DNA from 4 places in the Cupriavidus sp. 22TCCZM01-5 genome. Region 3 is predicted to be linked to each of the others. Evidence: predicted binding sites of a transcription regulator. Region 3 holds the regulator's gene; each other region holds the start of a gene.
The links. Region 3 encodes sigma-54, which starts transcription at its own class of promoters, with help from an activator protein. Its sites were predicted from a motif close to TGGCANGNAANCTGCTTT; they were not measured.

Region 1 (4,921 bases), on a different contig from region 3:
GCACGGTGCCGACAACCTCGCCTGGCTCAGCCGGCAGGTCCGGATCGGCCCTGAGCGCCACCAGCAACTGCGCCACGTCATCGATGACATCACGGTCGTCGCCGGCAAAGAGCTGCTGCTCTTCGCAGAACACGGCGCGGCGCAGCCCATAGGCCGCTTCCTTTTCGCGGCGCGTATCCGCCCAGCGGATCCGGTACACCGGGATCGCAGGGACCTCGACGCAAAGATCGCGGCTCATAACGGCACCCCTTCGTATGCGGACAGCGACGAACACGCCCCGCACTTGCCGCAGCCGGCCTTGATGTCGGCCGAGCGCATCCCGGCCGCCGCGACCATTGCGCCCAGCGGCGCCAGGATCTCGCGCATGAACGCCGGCGTCGGTGCGGGGTGGTCTTCCAGCGGGGTCCCGGAGATCGGCACGAACGGCACCACGAAGGGGTACACGCCCATGTCCACCAGCCGGCGCGAGATGGCGAGAATGGACTCGGCCGTGTCGCCAAGCCCGGCGAGGATATAGGTGCTCACCTGTCCGCGGCCGAACACGCCCACGGCAGCCTCGAACGCGTCCATATAGCGCGACAGCGGCACGGATGCCTTGCCGGGCATGATCCGTTCGCGCACGGCAGGCGTGACCGCCTCTAGGTGCATGCCGAGACTGTCGATCCCCGCGGCGCGCATGCGCGCAAACCAGCGGTCGTCGTCCGGTGGCTCGCACTGTCCCTGAATCGGCAGGTCGACCGCCGCCCGGATCGCAAACGCACTGTCGCAGAGGATGCCGGCGCCGCGATCGGGCGTCGGCGGCGTGCCGGTCGTGAGCACCATGTGCCTGACATGATCGAGCAACACCGCCGCGCGGGCGACCTCGGCAAGCTGCTCCGGGGTCTTCCTGGCAATGGTGCGACCGGCCGCCAGCGACTGCCCGATCGCGCAGAACTTGCAGGTCTTGCGTCGGCTCTCATAGCGGATGCAGGTCTGCAGGACGGTCGTCGCCAGCACATCGGCGCCATGCAGCGTCGCGATCTGCGCATACGGAATGCCGTCCAGCGTCTGCAGGCCGTAGAAGCGCGGCGCTTTCGGGAAGCTGATGTCGGCGATCGGAATGGCGCCGCGCTTGAGCGCGCTGCGGCCGCTGCCGTCCGGCGCCGAGGCGACGAAGGGCGAATTCCACGCGGTACTGGTATGCACGGGCACCATGATGGTCACGCCATCGATGGTCACCGCCTTGTGGTCGGACGGCCCCGCGCCGCCGCGACGGCTCTGGGCCCCCGCGCGCGGATCTTCCAGCCGCAGTCCGACGGACTGCAGCTCAGTCATCAATTGCCGGCTCGAGGCCGACATCGTCTCGCTGGCTTGCATGATCGGGGCTCCGATAAGTGGGAAGAGGAAATTCGCCCATGGCCGACACCGTGGCCGCCGGCCGGTCGTTGATGGCGAGGCTGAGCAGTTCGGGGCGCGCATAGTGGCCCACCGAGTCCATCATGCGCTTGCGCTTGGTGATGAGGGCCATGTCGAGGTCAGCGATCACCATCCCTTCGCCTTCGCGCAGCGGCGGCGCGAGATGCTGCCCCTCTGGCGAGACGATCGCTGTGTTGCAGCCGCCGCGCAGCGCCTTCTGCAGCACGGGATCGGTCGTCACCGAGGCGATCTGCGCATCGGTGAGCCAACCTGTCGCATTGACCACGAAGCAGCCGGCTTCCAGCGCGTGATGGCGAATCGTTGCCTCGATCTGGTCGGCGAAGATGGGACCGACCAGCGAGCCGGGAAACTGGCTGCAATGGATCTCTTCATGCTGGGTCATCAGCGCGTAGCGCGCGAGCGGGTTGTAGTGCTCCCAGCACGCGAGCGCGCCGACACGGCCGATGGCGGTCTGCGCCACCTTGAGGCCAGCGGCATCGCCCTGCCCCCAGATCATGCGTTCATGGAAGGTTGGCGTCAGCTTGCGCCGCTTGACGGCAAGCCGCCCCTCCGTGTCGAAGATCAGCTGCGTGTTGTACAGGCTGCCGTGGTCGCGCTCGTTGACGCCGAGCACGACCACCATGCCATGCTGCCTCGCCTGTTCGGCGACGGCCAGCGTCACGGGGCCGGGTATCGTCACCGCCTGCTCGTACAGGCGCAGATGATCGCTTCCGGATTGCACCGGCGGGCGCACGAACGAGAAGTACGGGTAGTACGGCACGAACGTTTCCGGGAAGACGATCAGCTGCACCCCCTCGCGCGCGGCCTTCTCGATGGCTTCAAGCACCTTGGCCAGGGTTCCCTCACCGCTTTCCAGGTCCGGCGAGATCTGGACCGCCGCGGCGCGGACAATGCGTTTCTGTGACATGGCGATACCCCTGCGCTGGATCAGACCGTCCAGGTGTCGATGATCAATGCGTTCTCCTTGCGGTGGATCAGCCTCAGGTCCAGCACGTCGAGCGGATTGATCGGGCGAATGCCCTCGATGAGCGATGCTTCGCCATGGCCGTAGAGAGCCTGCAGCGCGAAGCGGCAGGCATAGACCTTGCCGCCCTCGTCCATGAACTTGCGCAGTTGCTTGTTGAAATTCAGGTGGCCGGCAAAGGCTTCATCGCCCAGGCGCGGAAAGCCACGCTGCAGGCCAAGGGTGACGCCCGGGCCGTACAGCAGGATGCTGGTGTCAAAGCCCTTGCGCTGCAGCCGCGTGGCCTGCAGCAGGTTGACGAATCCGATCGATCCCTCGAAGGCCACGGTATGAAAGGTCACTAGCGCCTTCTCGCCGGGTTCTGCCTTGACGTCCTCGAACACCTTCTCTTCGAAATCGACCAGGAAATCGCCATCCTGATGGGCAGGTTTGTTGACTGCGGGCATGCTGTACTCCAGTGAGTGGGTTGCGGTTCGGACAAGCCGGTGCGGCGCAATCCGCCACCCCGGGCCGGCGCTGTCGCCGACGGTCCAGGTTGTGCAACCGATATGCCATCAACCGGATTCACCCCTCCGATCAATGCCCGATCAAGCAGTCGCCATGCGATCGATCGCATCATTGATCGCATGGCCCGCATGGCCCGCATGGCTTAATCGCAACGCGAAGGGCGCCTGACGATTGCACCAGAATCGCGTCGTGCGCCGCTACTCACTGCATTTAGATGGTGCGGCCAGACGGCCTGCGCACCATCATGCAGCCATTCAGATGCAATCAAACTGGCACGCACCATGCATTCATTTGCGCGGCGCCACGACGGCGCAGCCCCGTTTGGAGAGAATCTTGTCCGGCCTGACCAGTCATTGGGCAAAGCGCATTGCAGAAAGCCCCAAGCCCGCCTACCTGACCATTCCCGACCTGATCGAGGAGGCACTTGCCGACGGGCGCCTGCAGGCGCGTGACCGGCTGCCCGGCTTGCGCGACCTGGCCGAGGCGCTGGACCTGAACTACACCACCGTCGCGCGCGCCTACGGCGAGGCGCGCAAGCGCGGGCTGATCGATGCCAAGGCCGGTAGCGGCACCTATGTGCGCGGCCGGGCGCCGGCTCTGCCGCTGCGCGCCGGCACCAGCGCCGAAATGACGATGAACATGCCGCCGGAGCCCCCCGCGCTGGCAACGCGGCTGCGTGAATCGTCGGCGGCACTCCTCGCCGGGACGGATCCGTACACGCTGCTGCGCTACCAGGATTTCGGCGGCACGCCGGCCGACCGTGCGGCCGTGACGGCCTGGCTGCGCCGGCTCGTGCCGACGGCAGCCAGCGAAACGCTGCTCATCTGCCCGGGCATCCACAGCGCGCTGGTTGCCCTGCTGTCGCAACTGGCGCGCGGCGGACAGACGCTATGCGTTGAGGCACTGGCCTATCCCGGGATCAAGGCCATTGCTGCGCAACTCGGGGTCCAGCTGCAGGCACTGCCAGGCGACGAGGATGGCATGATCGGCAGCGCCTTCGAGAACTTCTGCAAGGCGCACAAGCCCGCAGCGCTTTATTGCAACCCCACCATCCAGAACCCGAGCACGCGCACGATGCCCCAGGGACGCCGCGAGATCCTCGCCGATATCGCGCTACGCTATAACGTGCCGATCATCGAGGACGATGCCTATGGCATGCTGCCCCGGCGCACCCCGGACACCTTTGCAGCGCTGGCGCCGGAACTGACCTACTACATGACCGGCCTGTCGAAATGCTTCGGCGCCGGCTTGCGCACGGCGTTCGTCCATGCGCCCTCAGCCAGGCAAAGCCAGCGCCTGGCAGGCACGTTGCGCGCCACCACCGTGATGGCCAGCCCGTTCACCAATTTGCTGGCCACGGCCTGGATCAAGGACGGCACGGCCGATGAGATGCTTGCTGCAGTCAGGCAGGAAAATGCCGCACGCCAGGCCATCGCCACGCGCGTGCTGGCCGGCCGCACTTACGCCGCCGATCCGGAGGGTTTCCACCTCTGGCTGCATCTGGGCACCGGCAATGCCTGGCGCCCGTCTGAACTGGCCTTGCACCTGCGTTCGCGCGGCATCGGCGCCGTGTCGAGCGCGGCCTTCTCGACGGATGGCAACCCGCCCGATGCGATCCGTCTTTGCCTTGGCGGGCCCAGCGAGCGGGACGAGATCGAGGAGTCGCTGCAGATCGTCGCGGATACGCTTGACGATCCGCACCATCTGCATTCGGCCATGCTGTAGTCCAGGCTATGCCTGGCTCATAGTCGCGCAATCCTGCCAGCGCCCAGCAAAGCCGCAAGGTCGTCTGACGACGGAATCGGCATCGTTCCCACGGGCACCCGGACAAGAGGTGCCTTGCCCTGCGGAAAGCGAAGGCGGGCGCCAATCCGGCAAGCCGGATCAAATCAGTAGTCATACATCAGTGCATTCTCTGGCGCCGGGTGCCCCTTCTAGCACCGCTGACGCATGCCACTCCAACGACATCAACTCCACCGCTGATCAACGGTCGCTTTAACGCCCCGTTGCCGCAGCGACCGCTCCCCGCAATGC
Region 2 (4,921 bases), on a different contig from region 3:
GGACGGTCCTGTGCACCAACGTGCTGATCGTGGCTGCCTTCCCGGTGCTGACCGTGTCGCTGGCACTGCTGGGCCTGGACCGCTACTTCGACATGCACTTCTTCACGAACGATGGCGGCGGCAATGCCATGATGTACGTGAACCTGATCTGGATCTGGGGCCACCCCGAGGTGTACATCCTGATCCTGCCGGCGTTCGGTATCTTCTCTGAAGTCATCGCCACGTTCTCGGGCAAGAAGCTGTTCGGCTACAAGGGCATGGTGTACGCGACCTCGGCCATCATGGTGCTGTCGTTCATCGTGTGGCTGCACCACTTCTTCACGATGGGCTCGGGCGCGAACGTCAACGCGTTCTTTGGCATCACGACCATGATCATCTCCATCCCGACCGGGGTGAAGATCTTCAACTGGCTCTTCACGATGTACCGCGGCCGCGTGCAGATGACCTCGCCGGTGCTGTGGACGCTGGGCTTCATGATCACCTTCGTGATCGGCGGCATGACCGGCGTGCTGATGGCCGTGCCGGCAGCCGACTTCGTGCTGCACAACAGCCTGTTCCTGATCGCCCACTTCCACAACGTGATCATCGGCGGCGTGCTGTTCGGCTACCTGGCCGGCATCACCTACTGGTGGCCGAAGGCGTTCGGCTTCAAGCTGAACGAGCGTCTGGGCAAGTGCGCGTTCTGGTGCTGGCTGGTTGGCTTCTACTTCGCCTTCATGCCGCTGTATGTGCTGGGCCTGATGGGCATGACCCGTCGCCTGAACCACACCGACAACCCGGCCTGGACGCCGTGGCTGTACCTGGCCGTGGTCGGCGTGGTGTTCGTCGCGCTGGGCATCTTCTTCCAGGTGCTGCAGATCGTCGTGTCGATCCGCGACCGCAAGAAGCTGGCCGATGTGACCGGCGACCCGTGGGGTGGCCGCACGCTGGAATGGGCCACTTCGTCGCCGCCGCCGTTCTACAACTTCGCGCACACCCCGGTGGTGCGTGACCTAGACGCGTTCGCCGACATGAAGGCCCGTGGCGAGAAGCTGCCGACCAGCGGCTACGAGCAGATCCACATGCCGAAGAACACCGGCGCGGGCTTCTGGATGGGCCTGTACAGCCTGGTCCTTGGCTTTGCCCTGGTCTGGCACATCTGGTGGCTTGCCGCCGTTGGCCTGATCGGCATGGTGGTGTCGTTCATCCGCCGCGCCAACGATGACCACATCGACTACTACGTGCCGGCCGCCGAGGTCGAGCAGATTGAAACGCGCCAACTGCAGCGCATTGCTTCGCAGGCCTGATGACCATGTCGACAGAAGTCCTTGATCGCTTCGGGGCGGCGCAAGCCCCGGCTCATGCGCACTCGCACGACGAGACGCACGACCACGCGCACCACGACACCAGCGAGAACACCATCTTTGGTTTCTGGCTGTACCTGATGAGCGACTGCATCCTGTTCGCGTGCCTGTTCGCCGCGTTCGCCGTCCTGCGCGGCGAAGTGGCGGGCGGTCCGTCGGGCAAGGAGCTGTTCGAGCTCAACTACGTGCTCGTCGAGACCTTCATCCTGCTGTTCTCGTCGATCACGTACGGTTTCGCGATGATCTCGCTGCAGAACCGTTCGAAGGTACGGGTGCTGGTCTGGCTGGGCATTACCTTCCTGCTGGGCGCCGCGTTCATGTACATGGAAATCAATGAATTCCATCACCTGATCGCCGAAGGCGCCGGCCCGAGCCGCAGCGCGTTCCTGTCGTCGTTCTTCACGCTGGTCGGCACCCACGGCCTGCACGTCGCAAGCGGCATGGTGTGGATGCTGGTCCTGATGTGGCAAGTCAGCAAGAAGGGCCTGACCCCGACCATGTCCAAGCGCCTGAACTGCCTCAGCCTGTTCTGGCACTTCCTGGACGTCGTCTGGATCGGCGTCTTCACCGTGGTCTACCTGATGGGGGCAATGTAAATGGCACAGCAACACGCAGCGTCCGCGCACGCCGAGTCGCACGGCCACAGCAGCTTCAAGTCCTATGTGATCGGCTTCGTGCTGGCGGTGGTCCTGACCGTCATCCCGTTCAAGATCGTGATGGACGGCACCATGGACCGCGGCACGACCCTCCTGATCATCCTCGGCATGGCCGCGGTGCAGGTGGTCGTGCACCTGAAGTACTTCCTCCATATGGATGGCTCGAAGCAGCAGCGCTGGAACGTGATGTCGTTCCTGTTCACGCTGCTGATCCTGTTCATCGTGCTGGCCGGCTCGCTCTGGATCATGCACAACATGAACGCGAACATGATGCCGTGGATGATGAAGTAATCGTCTTCGGACGATAGAAGAACGGGGCCTTCGGGCCCCGTTTTTGTTTGCGGCGGTGCACCATGCGACGCGGCGCCGCACAACTCACGACAGTCTGCCTCCTCTGCCCCGAAGCCCGCGGCCGGTTCTCCCTTGCACCTGATTGCGCCGTGCACGATGGCGGTGCGTAGTCGCCGACCGGGGCCCAGCACCAGCATGGTGCTTCCGCGCGAAACCTCCAAACGAATTGTCTCTTGCCGGGCGCCCGGCGGTGCCAGACCGCAGGCGGGAGCCGTGCGTTCCCTGGCACGCTAGTTGCAGATGCATCACCCGGGGTGCGTTGAGTCCCGTAACCAAACGATAAAGGGAGCAGCAATGAAACGACGTGACATGCTGAAGCTGTCGGCGGTAGCCGCCGCGGCAATGATCGGCGCCAGCCCGCTGGCGATGGCGCAGTCCAAAGAGCCGATCAAGGTCGGCATCCTGCATTCGCTGTCCGGCACCATGGCGATTTCCGAGACGTCGCTCAAGGACGTGGCGCTGATGACCATCGACGAGATCAACAAGAGCGGCGGCGTGCTCGGCCGCAAGCTCGAACCCGTGGTCGTGGATCCCGCGTCGAACTGGCCGCTGTTTGCCGAGAAGGCGCGTCAGCTGATCACCAAGGACAAGGTCGCCGTCACGTTCGGCTGCTGGACTTCGGTGTCGCGAAAGTCGGTGCTGCCGGTCTACGAAGAGCTGAATTCGCTGCTGTTCTACCCCGTGCAGTATGAGGGCGAGGAGATGTCGAAGAACGTCTTCTACACGGGCGCGGCGCCCAACCAGCAGGCCATTCCGGCGGTCGAGTACCTGATGAGCAAGGAAGGCGGCGGCGCCAAGCGCTTCTTCCTGCTGGGTACCGACTACGTCTATCCGCGCACCACCAACAAGATCCTGCGCGCCTTCCTGAAGAGCAAGGGCGTCGCCGACAAGGACATCGAAGAGGTCTACACGCCGTTCGGCCACAGCGACTACCAGACCATCGTCGCCAACATCAAGAAGTTCTCGCAGGGCGGCAAGACCGCCGTGATCTCCACCATCAACGGCGACTCCAACGTGCCGTTCTACAAGGAACTCGGCAACGCCGGCCTGAAGGCCAAGGACGTCCCGGTGGTCGCCTTCTCCGTGGGCGAGGAAGAGTTGCGCGGCATCGACACCAAGCCGCTGGTCGGCCACCTGGCGGCATGGAACTACTTCATGTCCGTCAAGAACCCCGAGAACGATGCGTTCAAGAAACAGTGGGCTGCCTGGGTCAAGGCGAACAACCTGCCGGGCGGCGACAAGCGCGTGACCAACGATCCGATGGAAGCCACCTACGTGGGCATCCACATGTGGGCGCAGGCCGTGAAGAAAGCCGGTACCACGGACACCGACAAGGTGCGTGCCGCCATGTACGGCCAGACCTTCAAGGCGCCCGACGGCTTCACCCTGACCATGGGCGAGAACCACCACCTCTACAAGCCGGTGATGATCGGCGAGGTCAAGGGCGACGGACAGTTCACCGTCGTGTGGAAGACGCCCAAGGCCATACGCGCGCAGCCGTGGAGCCCGTTCATCGCCGGCAACGAAGGCAAGCCGGACAAGGTGATGTAAGGCTGCCTGCCGTTGCAGCCTGACAGGCACGCACCGCCGGTTCTCCGTAGCCGGCAGTGCGTGCCGCGTCAGCCCGGTTCCCCAGAAAAAAAGCAGGCGCGGCCACGCGCCGCCCATTCGTCCAGCACCTATGTCCCAATCGTTACCGAAGAGCGCCATGCCGTGGCTGCGCGCCATGCTGGCTGCGCTGCTGCTTGCCGCGCCGCTATGGGCCGCTGCCGCGGGCGCATTGTCGCAGGCCGACCTCAAGCCACTGGCCGAGGACGATTTCGATGCCAAGACCGCGGCCCTGTCGGCGCTGGCCAAAGCTCCACCGGAACAGGCCGGTCCCATCCTGAAAGCGTTGCAGGACGATGCGCTGCAATACGCGCCGTCGGTAGGCATGGTGCGCCAGGAAGGCGACAAGACCGTCGATGCCATCACCGGCCAGCCGGTCAAGGTCAAGGCCGACGAGCTGGAATCACTGACCCTGAATAACAGCCTGCGCGCGATCGTCGACAGCGCGGCAAGCAGCCTGCAGCTGCAGTCGCCCGATATCGCGGTGCGCACGCAGGCCATCAATACGCTGTACGACCAGCCCGAGAGTGCCTCGCGTGCCAGCGTCGAAGCCGCGCGCAAGATGGAGGCCGATCCCGGTCTGCGCGCCCGGTTGGACGTGATCTGGGCCACTTCCGTGCTGGCGGAGGAGACCCAGCCGGGAGATTCGGCGCAGCGCGAAGCGCGACTCGAAGCCATTCGTGTCCTGGGCCGCGACAGCAATCCGCAAAGCCGCCAGAAACTGGCTCCGCTGGTCGAGCGCGGCAGTGACGGCAAGTACCGTGAAGCCGATGTCGAAGTGCGCGTTGCCGCCCAGCAGGCACTCGATGCATTGCGCAGCGACCAGCGCCGTGCCGAGCTGATCGGCAACCTGTTTGCCGGCCTGAGCCTGGGCAGCGTGCTGCTGCTGGCCGCGCTGGGCCTGGCCATCACCTATGGCCTGATCGGCGTCATTAACATGGCGCACGGCGAGTTCCTGATGAT
Region 3 (4,921 bases):
GATGACGGCCGCCTCGGAGTACTTCCGGGTTCTGGTCAATGACGACATTGTCAAGACCGACAAGGCCGTGAAGCTCACGCGCGGCCCGTCGCTCATGACCGCCAACGGGCTGATCTTCAACAACGTTACCCGCGAAGTACAATTGCTGGGCAACGTACGCGGCACCATCATTACCGGTGCGCCCACCCGGACCCCGGGATCCTGACAACAACAGCCGCCCGCGCACGACGGGGCGGCACCGCGGACCTGAGCACCGCGCCTGAACCTCCGCCTTCCTGCGACCCTTGCCAACATGATTGCTTCCCTGACGACCTTGTCCCGCCGGCGCGCCACCCCGTTGCTGCTGGCCGTGGCGACCACGCTTGCCGTGCTGGCGCCGCTGGGCGCCCATGCCGAACGCGCGGACCGGGACAAGCCGCTGGTCCTGGAAGCCGACAACGCCAGCTACGACGACGTCAAGCAGATCTACACGCTGACGGGCAACGTGATCCTGACCAAGGGCACCATGGTGCTGAAGTCGGACGCGGCCGAGATCCGCACCGATCCCGAGGGCTACCAGTTCGCGGTGGCCACGGCCAAGGCCGGCAAGCAGGCCTATATCCGGCAGAAGCGTGAAGGCGTGGACGAGTACATGGACGGCTGGGGCGATCGCATCGAGTACGACGGCAAGCAGGAAATGTCCAAGCTGATCGGCCACGCCCGCATGGCCCGCCTGCAGGGCGCCAAGCTGGTCGACGAGATCCGTGGCGCGGTGCTGACCTACGACAGCCGCAACGAGTTCTACACAGCTGCCGGCGGCGGTGACAACACCTCGGCCGGCAACCCGTCGGGACGCGTGCGCGCAGTGCTCTCGCCGCGCCAGCAAGCTAGCGGTGCGGCCGCCGCCCCGCCACTCGACCTGAAGCCGGCGCCCGCGCCGTCCAGCAAGCCCTGAATTACGCGCCCGAGCGCACCACCGCCACCATGACCGATACCGCAATGCTCGCCCCCACGTCCGCTTCCGCCGCCAACGACGTCCGTGCCGACAGCAGCACGATGGTCGTGCGCCACCTGAAGAAGCGCTACGGGTCGCGCACGGTGGTGAAGGACGTGTCGCTCGACGTGAAAAGCGGCGAGGTCGTGGGCCTGCTCGGTCCGAACGGCGCGGGCAAGACCACGTCGTTCTACATGATCGTGGGCCTGGTGGCGCTGGACGAGGGCGATATCGTGCTCGACGGCAAGCACATCAGCGGCCTGGCCATCCACGAGCGTGCGCGCATGGGCCTGTCCTACCTGCCGCAGGAAGCTTCGGTGTTCCGCAAGCTCAATGTGGAAGAGAACATCCGCGCGGTGCTGGAGCTCCAGCTCGAAAACGGCAAGGCGCTGCCCAAGGCCGAGATCGACCGCCGCCTCGATACGCTGCTCGACGACCTGCAGATCGCCCACCTGCGCAACAATCCCGCGCTGTCGCTGTCGGGCGGTGAGCGCCGCCGTGTGGAAATCGCGCGCGCGCTGGCATCGTCGCCGCGCTTCATCCTGCTCGACGAGCCATTTGCCGGCGTGGACCCGATCGCGGTCGGCGAGATCCAGCGCATCGTCAGCTTCCTCAAGGCACGCAACATCGGCGTGCTGATCACCGACCACAATGTGCGCGAAACGCTCGGCATCTGCGACCACGCGTATATCATCAGCGAAGGCACCGTACTCGCAGCGGGCCAGCCCGAAGACATCATCGCCAACGAGTCGGTGCGTCGCGTCTATCTGGGCGAGAACTTCCGCATGTGAAGCCGGGGCTGAAACTGTCCCCTTGGCAGAGACGATCATGCAGCATCAGCGATAGCAATTTCCGTTCCAACAACGGGAAGATGCGCATAGAATAGGTCGCATGAAACCGTCGCTACAGCTCCGCCTCTCCCAGCATCTTGCCCTCACGCCGCAATTGCAGCAGTCGATCCGGCTGCTGCAGCTTTCCACGCTGGAACTGCAGCAGGAAGTCGAGCAGGCCCTGACCGAAAACCCGCTGCTCGAGCGCGAGAACGACTGGATCGAAAGCCCGCTGCGCGTGGCTGCGGACGGCTCGGTCAATCTGCAGAGCGCACCGGCACCCGCACCAGCGGAACCGCAGGGCAATGGCGAAGCAAACGCCAACGGCGCGGGCGCAGATGAAGAAGGCTACAGTGACAGCGGTGGCGACGATTACGGCAGCGACTGGAGCCTGGACGATTTCGCGCGGCGCCCGCAGGGCGATGACGACGAGAAGACGCCCATGCAGTTGCGCGATGCCGAGCCCACCCTGCGCGAACACCTGATGGAACAGCTCGCGCCGCTGAAGATCTCTACACGTGACAAGGGGCTCGCGATCTTCCTGATCGAATCGCTCGACGACGACGGCTACCTGAGCGCGTCGCTAGAGGAGATCTGCGCCGAGCTGCCCGAGGAACTCGAATTCGAGGTCGAGGAAGTGCAGGCCATACTCGCGCTGCTGCAAAGCTTCGACCCGCCCGGCGTAGGCGCGCGCAATGCCGCCGAATGCCTGACCCTGCAGCTGCGCCGGCTGCAGCACCCGCAGCGCGAGCTGGCATTGTCGATCGTCAACCATCACCTGGAGCTGCTTGCCGTGCGCGACTACACGCGGTTGAAAAAAGCACTGCAGGTGGACGAAGCGGCGCTCAAGGCCGCCCACGAATTGATCCGCTCGCTCGCGCCATATCCGGGCCACGCGTACAGCCGCCCCGAAGCCGACTTCGTGGTGCCGGACGTGTTCGTGCGCAAGGGTGGCGGCGGATGGATCGCGCAGCTCAACCCGGACGTGATGCCGCGCCTGCGCATCAACGATATGTATGCGCAGATCCTGCGCGGAGCCAAGGGAGAGTCCGGCGCGGCCGGCCTGCAGCAGAAGCTGCAGGAAGCGCGCTGGCTGATCAAGAATATCCAGCAAAGGTTCGACACGATCCTGCGAGTTTCGCAGGCAATTGTCGAACGTCAGAAGAACTTTTTCACGCATGGCGAAATCGCGATGCGCCCCTTGGTTTTGCGGGAGATTGCCGATACACTGGGATTACACGAGTCAACCATATCCCGGGTGACGACTAATAAATACATGGCAACGCCAATGGGTACTTTCGAACTGAAGTACTTTTTCGGCAGCCACGTGTCCACCGAAACCGGTGGCGCGGCTTCATCAACGGCCATCCGCGCCTTGATCAAGCAACTTATAGGAGCCGAAGACCCGAGGAGTCCTCTTTCCGACAGCCGAATTGCCGAATTGCTGGGTGAACAAGGCTTCGTCGTCGCGCGCCGTACCGTCGCCAAGTATCGCGAAGCCCTGAAGATCCCTGCTGTCAATCTCCGCAAGACTTTGTAGCCGAGTTGCACCGCCTGCCTGGTGCAGCTCTTTCAGAAGGAGAAGCGCTATGAACTTCAAGATCAGTGGACACCACCTGGACATCACGCCCCCTCTGCGTGAGTACGTGGAAACGAAGCTGGAGCGTATCGTCAGGCATTTCGATCAAGTCATTGGCGTCAGCGTGCTACTCTCAGTCGACAATCACAAGGAAAAGGACAGGCGGCAGTACGCGGAAATCAATCTGCACCTCCGGGGCAAGGACATCTTTGTCGAAGCCCACCACGAAGACCTGTATGCGGCCATCGACGCACTCGTCGACAAGCTGGACCGCCAGGTGATTCGCTACAAGGACCGCGTGCAAGGCCACGACCGCGAAGCGGTCAAGTACCAGATGGCCGAGTCACAATTACAGCAGCAATGATCATGCCTGCCAGTCGTTAGGCTGGCCCTTAGAAAGGGACTGATAAAAGCAAGCCGCGCCATGTAGCGCGGCTTTTTTGCATCCGCGGCCCCAGCCTTGCCCGGGCCGCCGGCACAAGTGTTCGCAACTGGCGCCGCACGGTGTATGCTCTCCAAGACATAGCCGGTGGCGACTCCGGTGCGCCCGCCTGACCCTGGTGCGGCGGCACCAGCACGGGCCGGGACCTACAGGGACCGGCGCTGCATTGCACAAGAACAGGGGAGACGCTGCTCTATAATGGCCGAACTAATGGCCGAACGCCTGGCAAACCATGGCCTCGCCGCAATCCGGCCCTGCTTCGTTTCCGGGCTGAGCAGTCCGATCTGCCTGCTAACTGAAATCCTCGCATCGCCCATGAATCGTTTGGCCAAACTGCTGCCACCCGGCAACATCAATCTCGACGTCAGCGTCACCAGCAAGAAGCGTGTCTTCGAGCAAGCCGGGCTCCTGTTCGAGAACAATCATGGCGTGGCGCGGGCGACCGTGACCGACAACCTGTTCGCGCGCGAGTCGCTGGGTTCAACCGGCCTGGGCGCGGGCGTGGCCATTCCGCATGGACGCATCAAGGGTCTGAAGCAACCGCTGGCTGCCTTCATGCGGCTGGCGGAGCCGATTCCGTTCGAATCGCCGGACGGCAAGCCGGTCTCGCTGCTGATCTTCTTGCTGGTGCCGGAACAGGCCACGCAGCAGCACCTCGAAATCCTTTCCGAAATTGCCCAGCTGCTATCGGATCGCGACATGCGCGAAGGCCTGGCAACGCTGGCCACGCCGGACGCGGTTCACGAACTCCTGACGCAGTGGCATCCCTGATCCTCCCCCTGGGCTGGCAACAGACCGGACAACCGTAAAGTCCGGCACGGTCCCCGCTCCGAAAGTCATACCGCATGGAACTCACCGGCGTCACCTCCCAGTCGATCTTCGACGACAACGCAGCCGACATCAAACTCTCGTGGGTGGCTGGCCTGGAGGGTGCGGATCGCGCCTTCGACGTGGAGTTTGCCCGCGAGGCTACCTCGGCCGCGGACCTGGTTGGCCACCTGAACCTGATCCACCCGAACCGGATCCAGGTGCTGGGCAAGCCCGAGATCACCTATTACCAGCGCCTGGACGACGAGACCCGCAAGCGCCAGATGGGC
Region 4 (4,921 bases), on a different contig from region 3:
TGTGTGCGAACGGCACGTCGTACTCTTCCGGCACGCTGCCTTTCTGCTTGCTGTTCTTGATGAACGCGTCGAGGTCATCGCCAATCACTTCCGCCATGCAGGTGGTCGATACCGCGATCATCTCGGGCTTGTACAGGTTGTACGCGTTGGCCAGGCCGTCGATCATGTTGTTCATGCCGCCGAACACCGCGGCGTCCTCGGTCATCGACGAGCTGACGCACGAGGTCGGCTCCTTGAAGTGGCGCGAGAAGTGCGAGCGGTAGTACGCGACGCAGCCCTGCGAGCCGTGCACGAAGCTGAGCGTCTTGTGAAAGCCGTTGGCGACGTACACGGCACCGAGCGGCTGACACGCCTTGGCCGGGTTCACAGTCAGCGAATCGCGGGCGAAGTTCTTCTGTTTGTAGTCTTCGGTCTTGGTCCATTCGACGATCTGCTTGATCGTTTCGTCCGGGTGGTTGAACTCGAAGTTTTCCTTCTTCGTGCGGAAAATCTCCTGATACTCGGGTTCGCGGAACAGCAACTCGTGATCGAGGATCTTGTCGGCGGATTGTGGCATCACGTACTCCTGATTCTCAGTAATCAAATAGGTCGGCGGGCGCTGTGCCGGCGGTCTGCGACCGCCGACCATCAGCCAAAGAGCTTAGGCAGCCTTCTTCCACGGCGCCTTCGCAAGACTCCAGACCGGGCTCGAAATCGCCATGTCCATGTCGCGCGCGAAGATTGCAAAGCCGTCGTAGCCGTGGTACGGGCCGGAGTAGTCCCAACTGTGCATCTGGCGGAACGGCACGCCCATCTTCTGGAACACGTATTTTTCCTTGATGCCGGAGCCGACCAGATCGGGCTGCACCTGCTCCACGAACTTCTCGAACTCGTAGCCGGTCACGTCGTCATAGATCAGCGTGCCGTCCTTCACGTAGTGCGTGGTGCGCTGGTAGTCGTCGTTGTGGCCGAACTCGTAGCCGGTGCCGACCACGTCCATGCCGAGGTCCTCGTATGCGCCGATCACGTGACGCGGACGCAGGCCGCCGACGAACAGCATCACCTTCTTGCCTTGCAGGCGCGGCTTGAACTTGGCGATCACTGCGTCCATCAGCGGACGGTATTTCGCAATCACCTTCTCGGCGTTCGCCTTGATCGTGTCGTCGAAGTGGCTGGCGATCTCGCGCAGGCTCTTCTCGATCATCGCTGGGCCGAAGAAGTTGTACTCGACCCAGGGAATGCCGTACTTCTCTTCCATGTGCCGGCTGATGTAGTTCATCGAGCGATAGCAGTGCAGGACATTGAGCTTCGCCTTCGGCGTGTTCTCCAGCTCGGCGATCGAACCGTCGCCCGACCACTGTGCGATCACGCGCAGGCCGATCTCTTCGAGCAGGATGCGGCTCGACCACGCGTCGCCACCGATGTTGTAGTCGCCGATGATCGCAACGTCATACGGCGTGGACACGAATTCCGGACGCTTGTTCGGATCGACCTTGTCGAACACCCAGTCGCGAATCGCGTCGTTTGCAAGGTGGTGGCCGAGCGATTGCGACACGCCGCGGAAGCCTTCGCAGCGCACCGGAACGATCGTATGCCCTTCATATTCCTTGCTCTTCTTCTTCGACACCGCCTCGATGTCGTCGCCGATCAGGCCGATCGGGCATTCGCTCTGGATCGAGATGCCCTTGTTGAGCGGGAACAGTTCCTGGATCTCGTCGATGATCTTGTCGAGCTTCTTGTCACCGCCGAACACGATGTCCTTTTCCTGGAAGTCCGACGTGAACTGCATCGTGACGAAGGTGTCGATGCCGGTGGTGCCAATGTAGTAGTTGCGGCGCGCGGCCCACGAGTACTGGCCGCAGCCGACCGGGCCGTGGCTGATGTGGATCATGTCCTTGATCGGGCCCCAGACCACGCCCTTCGAGCCAGCGTATGCGCAGCCGCGGATCGTCATAACACCCGGCAGCGACTTGATGTTGGATTTCACGCCACAGTCTGGCTTGCCATCCTCGAAAGTGCCCAAATGCTTGGCGCGCCGCTTGGCCATCTTCTCGGGATAAGCCTTAAGTACTTCGTCGATCAAGGCCTTGTTCGCGGCCTTGCGCTCTTCAACCGTGGCGGTCATGAGTTGCTCCATATGTGAGATATGTCTTCACTGCGCCAGCCCCGCCGCACGCATTGCGCGGCGGGGCATGTCGCGCGGCGCTCTGTTACGCGGACATTTCAGCCGCGGTCTTGCCGACTTGCGATTCGTCAACGGCCTTCATGATGCCGTGCTCCATCAGCAGGTCTTCGAGTTGGTCCATCGTGATCGGGGTCGGGATCGTGCCGTTGCCTGCGTTGTTGTGAATCTTGGTCGCAAGCTGACGGTACTCGTTCGCCTGGTTCGAATCCGGGGCAAACTCGATCACGGTCATGCGGCGCAGCTCGGCGTGCTGCACGATGTTGTCGCGCGGCACGAAGTGGATCAGCTTGGTGCCCAGCATGCCGGCCAGCGCTTCAGCCAGTTCGAGCTCCTTGTCGGTCTGGCGCTCGTTGCACACCAGGCCGCCCAGGCGCACGCCGCCGCTGTTGGCGTACTTCAGAATGCCCTTCGAAATGTTGTTGGCCGCATACATGGCCATCATCTCGCCCGACATCACGATGTAGATCTCCTGCGCCTTGTTTTCACGGATGGGCATCGCGAAGCCGCCGCACACCACGTCGCCGAGCACGTCGTACGACACGTAGTCGACGCCGTCATACGCGCCGTTCTCTTCGAGGAAGTTGATCGACGTGATCACGCCGCGGCCTGCGCAGCCGACGCCCGGTTCCGGGCCGCCCGACTCGACGCAGCGGATGTCCTTGTAGCCGATCTTCATCACGTCTTCGAGCTCGAGGTCCTCGACCGAGCCGGCTTCTGCCGCCAGCGACAGGATGGTGTCCTGTGCCTTCGAGTGCAAGATCAAGCGGGTCGAGTCGGCCTTCGGATCGCAGCCGACGATCAGGATTTTCTGACCGAGTTCGGTGAGCGCTGCGAGCGTGTTTTGGGACGTCGTCGATTTGCCGATGCCGCCCTTGCCATAGAAGGCGATTTGCCGAAGTTGAGACATTGCGTTCTCCAGTGAGGAAAAAGGTTGAAACCAGGGTTGCGAAGTTGCGAAGCCGCGACCATGTCAGCCTGCCGTGTCCGTTTTGCCTTTGGTCTTCTTCTGTCGCTGCACGCATAGGCCGGAGAGTGTCCGCGCAGCGGCTTCAGTGCAGCTTTCGTGCCAGCCTGTTCGATTAGCGCGAAACCCCGCGTCGGTAAGGGTTTTGGGGCTTGCCGGCACGTTGCGTGCCCGCCCGCATCGTCGTGTCATGTTCCCGACAAACGCTGCGCGCTTCGTCGCAAATCGTCGGAAACGGCACGTGGCAAGCGGGCGCGAAGTGGGGGCTTTGTCGGGGATGTCGGGATTTCCTGCGCTGCGTCGCCACGTGGTGCGGCTGGTACGGTTGTTGCGAAAGCACTGGCAATGAAGACGCCCGCCCAATCCACCGAAGCCATCCAGCCGCCGATCGTGCCGTTTGAACGCATCGGCGGCGAAGCCGCGATCGCGCGCCTCGTTGACGCGTTCTACCGTCAGATGGACACGCGGCCCGATGCGGCCGGCATCCGTGCGATGCACGGCCCGGATCTCGGCCCGGTCAAGACGGTGCTGGTCAAGTATCTGTGCGAATGGCTCGGCGGCCCGCGGGACTATTCGGCCGAGCGCGGGCATCCGCGTTTGCGGATGCGGCACGTCGCGTTCCCGATCGGTGCTGCCGAGCGTGATGCATGGCTCGCGTGCATGGATGCGGCGCTCGGCGAAACCGGCGTCGAGCCGGCGCTGCACGGCGAGTTGATGCAGGCCTTTTTCAAGCTGGCCGACTGGTTGCGTAATAACGGGCACTGATATTCAGTGCCCGCCCTCACCTTTGACGACACCAAGGATCTTTTCATCATGACCGAAACGCTCACCCGCAAGACGCTCGACGACACCGCGTTCGCCCGGCTCGAAGCCGAAGGCCGTCTGCTCAACCCCGTGCTCAAGGGAATCACGAATGTGTTCGGGCGGGTCGGCTTCCGTGGCGAACTCGCATTGCGCTTTGCGGCGAAGCTCGCCGACGAAGCGCGCCCGCCCGAGCTGACCTGCGATCAGGTGATGGCCGTTGCGACCTACGGCGAGCCGCACCTGCCGTTCTTTGCGGGCTGGCTGCTGAGCTTCGAGTATCTGAAGGATGTTGCCGAGGTGTTGGGCGACGCACTGAGCGCGGGCGGCAAGTACTTCCTGTTCTGCGACAACATGGACCTGAGCAAGCGCTACCAGGTGCCGTACAAGGGCGCGATGTTCTACGTTCTGCCGATTCTCGAGAACACGGTCTACAACGAGATGCTTGAGCTGCTCTATCTCGAGAAGAACGAACTGAAGAAGAAGGACACAGCGGGCAAGCTCGACGCGGTTGCCGACGCCGCGATCAAGTTCGACGTCACGTTCGACACGATCACCTACGCGGAAGGGCTCGAACTGATGGGGCCGGTGCGCAACCCGAACGAGAACCGTCCGGTCTGACCCTCCTTCCCGCCCCCGCCTGTTTGCCAGATCCGGAGCATGAACATGTCCCTGCCCATTCCCTCCGCGTCCGCCATGTCGGGCGCGCGCGACGGTGGCGTCCGCCGTGCAGCGAAACACGATGACGTGCGGTCAGACACGATGCCGGCCGCGCTCGCCACGTGGCTTGCATGGCACGACTTTCCTGATCTGCATGCGCGCGCCGAGGGGGCGCTGACGCCGCTGATGCTGGCCGCCCTACAGGGCGAGGACGGCGTAGTCGGCGCGCTGCTGGCCGCTGGTGCCCGGCTCGACGCATGCGACGACGAGGGCAACCACGCGCTCTGGTATGCGTGCATCGGCGGCGCACCGGCGCCGATCCTGCGCCTGAT

Region 1: a site for sigma-54 is predicted at 2,969-2,986, ahead of AC3FNH_RS06895 (MSMEG_0572/Sll0783 family nitrogen starvation response protein). Genes of this name have one in related genera too.
Region 2: a site for sigma-54 is predicted at 2,574-2,591, ahead of urtA (urea ABC transporter substrate-binding protein). Genes of this name have one in related genera too.
Region 4: a site for sigma-54 is predicted at 3,216-3,233, ahead of nifH (nitrogenase iron protein). Genes of this name have one in related genera too.

Annotation. Positions count from the first base shown of each region.
Region 1 covers NZ_JBYOJR010000005.1:120,273-125,193, reverse strand. Annotated here, with positions in the region: gene AC3FNH_RS06910 (MSMEG_0567/Sll0786 family nitrogen starvation N-acetyltransferase) at 1-238, opposite strand, end outside; gene AC3FNH_RS06905 (MSMEG_0568 family radical SAM protein) at 235-1,314, opposite strand; gene AC3FNH_RS06900 (Nit6803 family nitrilase) at 1,307-2,323, opposite strand; gene AC3FNH_RS06895 (MSMEG_0572/Sll0783 family nitrogen starvation response protein) at 2,344-2,826, opposite strand; gene AC3FNH_RS06890 (aminotransferase-like domain-containing protein) at 3,221-4,612, shown strand; gene aroQ (type II 3-dehydroquinate dehydratase) at 4,883-4,921, opposite strand, start outside.
Region 2 covers NZ_JBYOJR010000003.1:206,621-211,541, reverse strand. Annotated here, with positions in the region: gene cyoB (cytochrome o ubiquinol oxidase subunit I) at 1-1,286, shown strand, start outside; gene cyoC (cytochrome o ubiquinol oxidase subunit III) at 1,292-1,939, shown strand; gene cyoD (cytochrome o ubiquinol oxidase subunit IV) at 1,940-2,290, shown strand; gene urtA (urea ABC transporter substrate-binding protein) at 2,645-3,901, shown strand; gene urtB (urea ABC transporter permease subunit UrtB) at 4,032-4,921, shown strand, end outside.
Region 3 covers NZ_JBYOJR010000001.1:222,676-227,596, reverse strand. Annotated here, with positions in the region: gene lptC (LPS export ABC transporter periplasmic protein LptC) at 1-205, shown strand, start outside; gene lptA (lipopolysaccharide transport periplasmic protein LptA) at 293-934, shown strand; gene lptB (LPS export ABC transporter ATP-binding protein) at 964-1,764, shown strand; gene AC3FNH_RS01165 (RNA polymerase factor sigma-54) at 1,865-3,343, shown strand; gene hpf (ribosome hibernation-promoting factor, HPF/YfiA family) at 3,393-3,746, shown strand; gene AC3FNH_RS01155 (PTS sugar transporter subunit IIA) at 4,140-4,595, shown strand; gene hprK (HPr(Ser) kinase/phosphatase) at 4,670-4,921, shown strand, end outside.
Region 4 covers NZ_JBYOJR010000031.1:19,932-24,852, forward strand. Annotated here, with positions in the region: gene nifK (nitrogenase molybdenum-iron protein subunit beta) at 1-556, opposite strand, end outside; gene nifD (nitrogenase molybdenum-iron protein alpha chain) at 641-2,104, opposite strand; gene nifH (nitrogenase iron protein) at 2,190-3,071, opposite strand; gene AC3FNH_RS24350 (group II truncated hemoglobin) at 3,474-3,893, shown strand; gene AC3FNH_RS24355 (hypothetical protein) at 3,942-4,550, shown strand; gene AC3FNH_RS24360 (ankyrin repeat domain-containing protein) at 4,596-4,921, shown strand, end outside.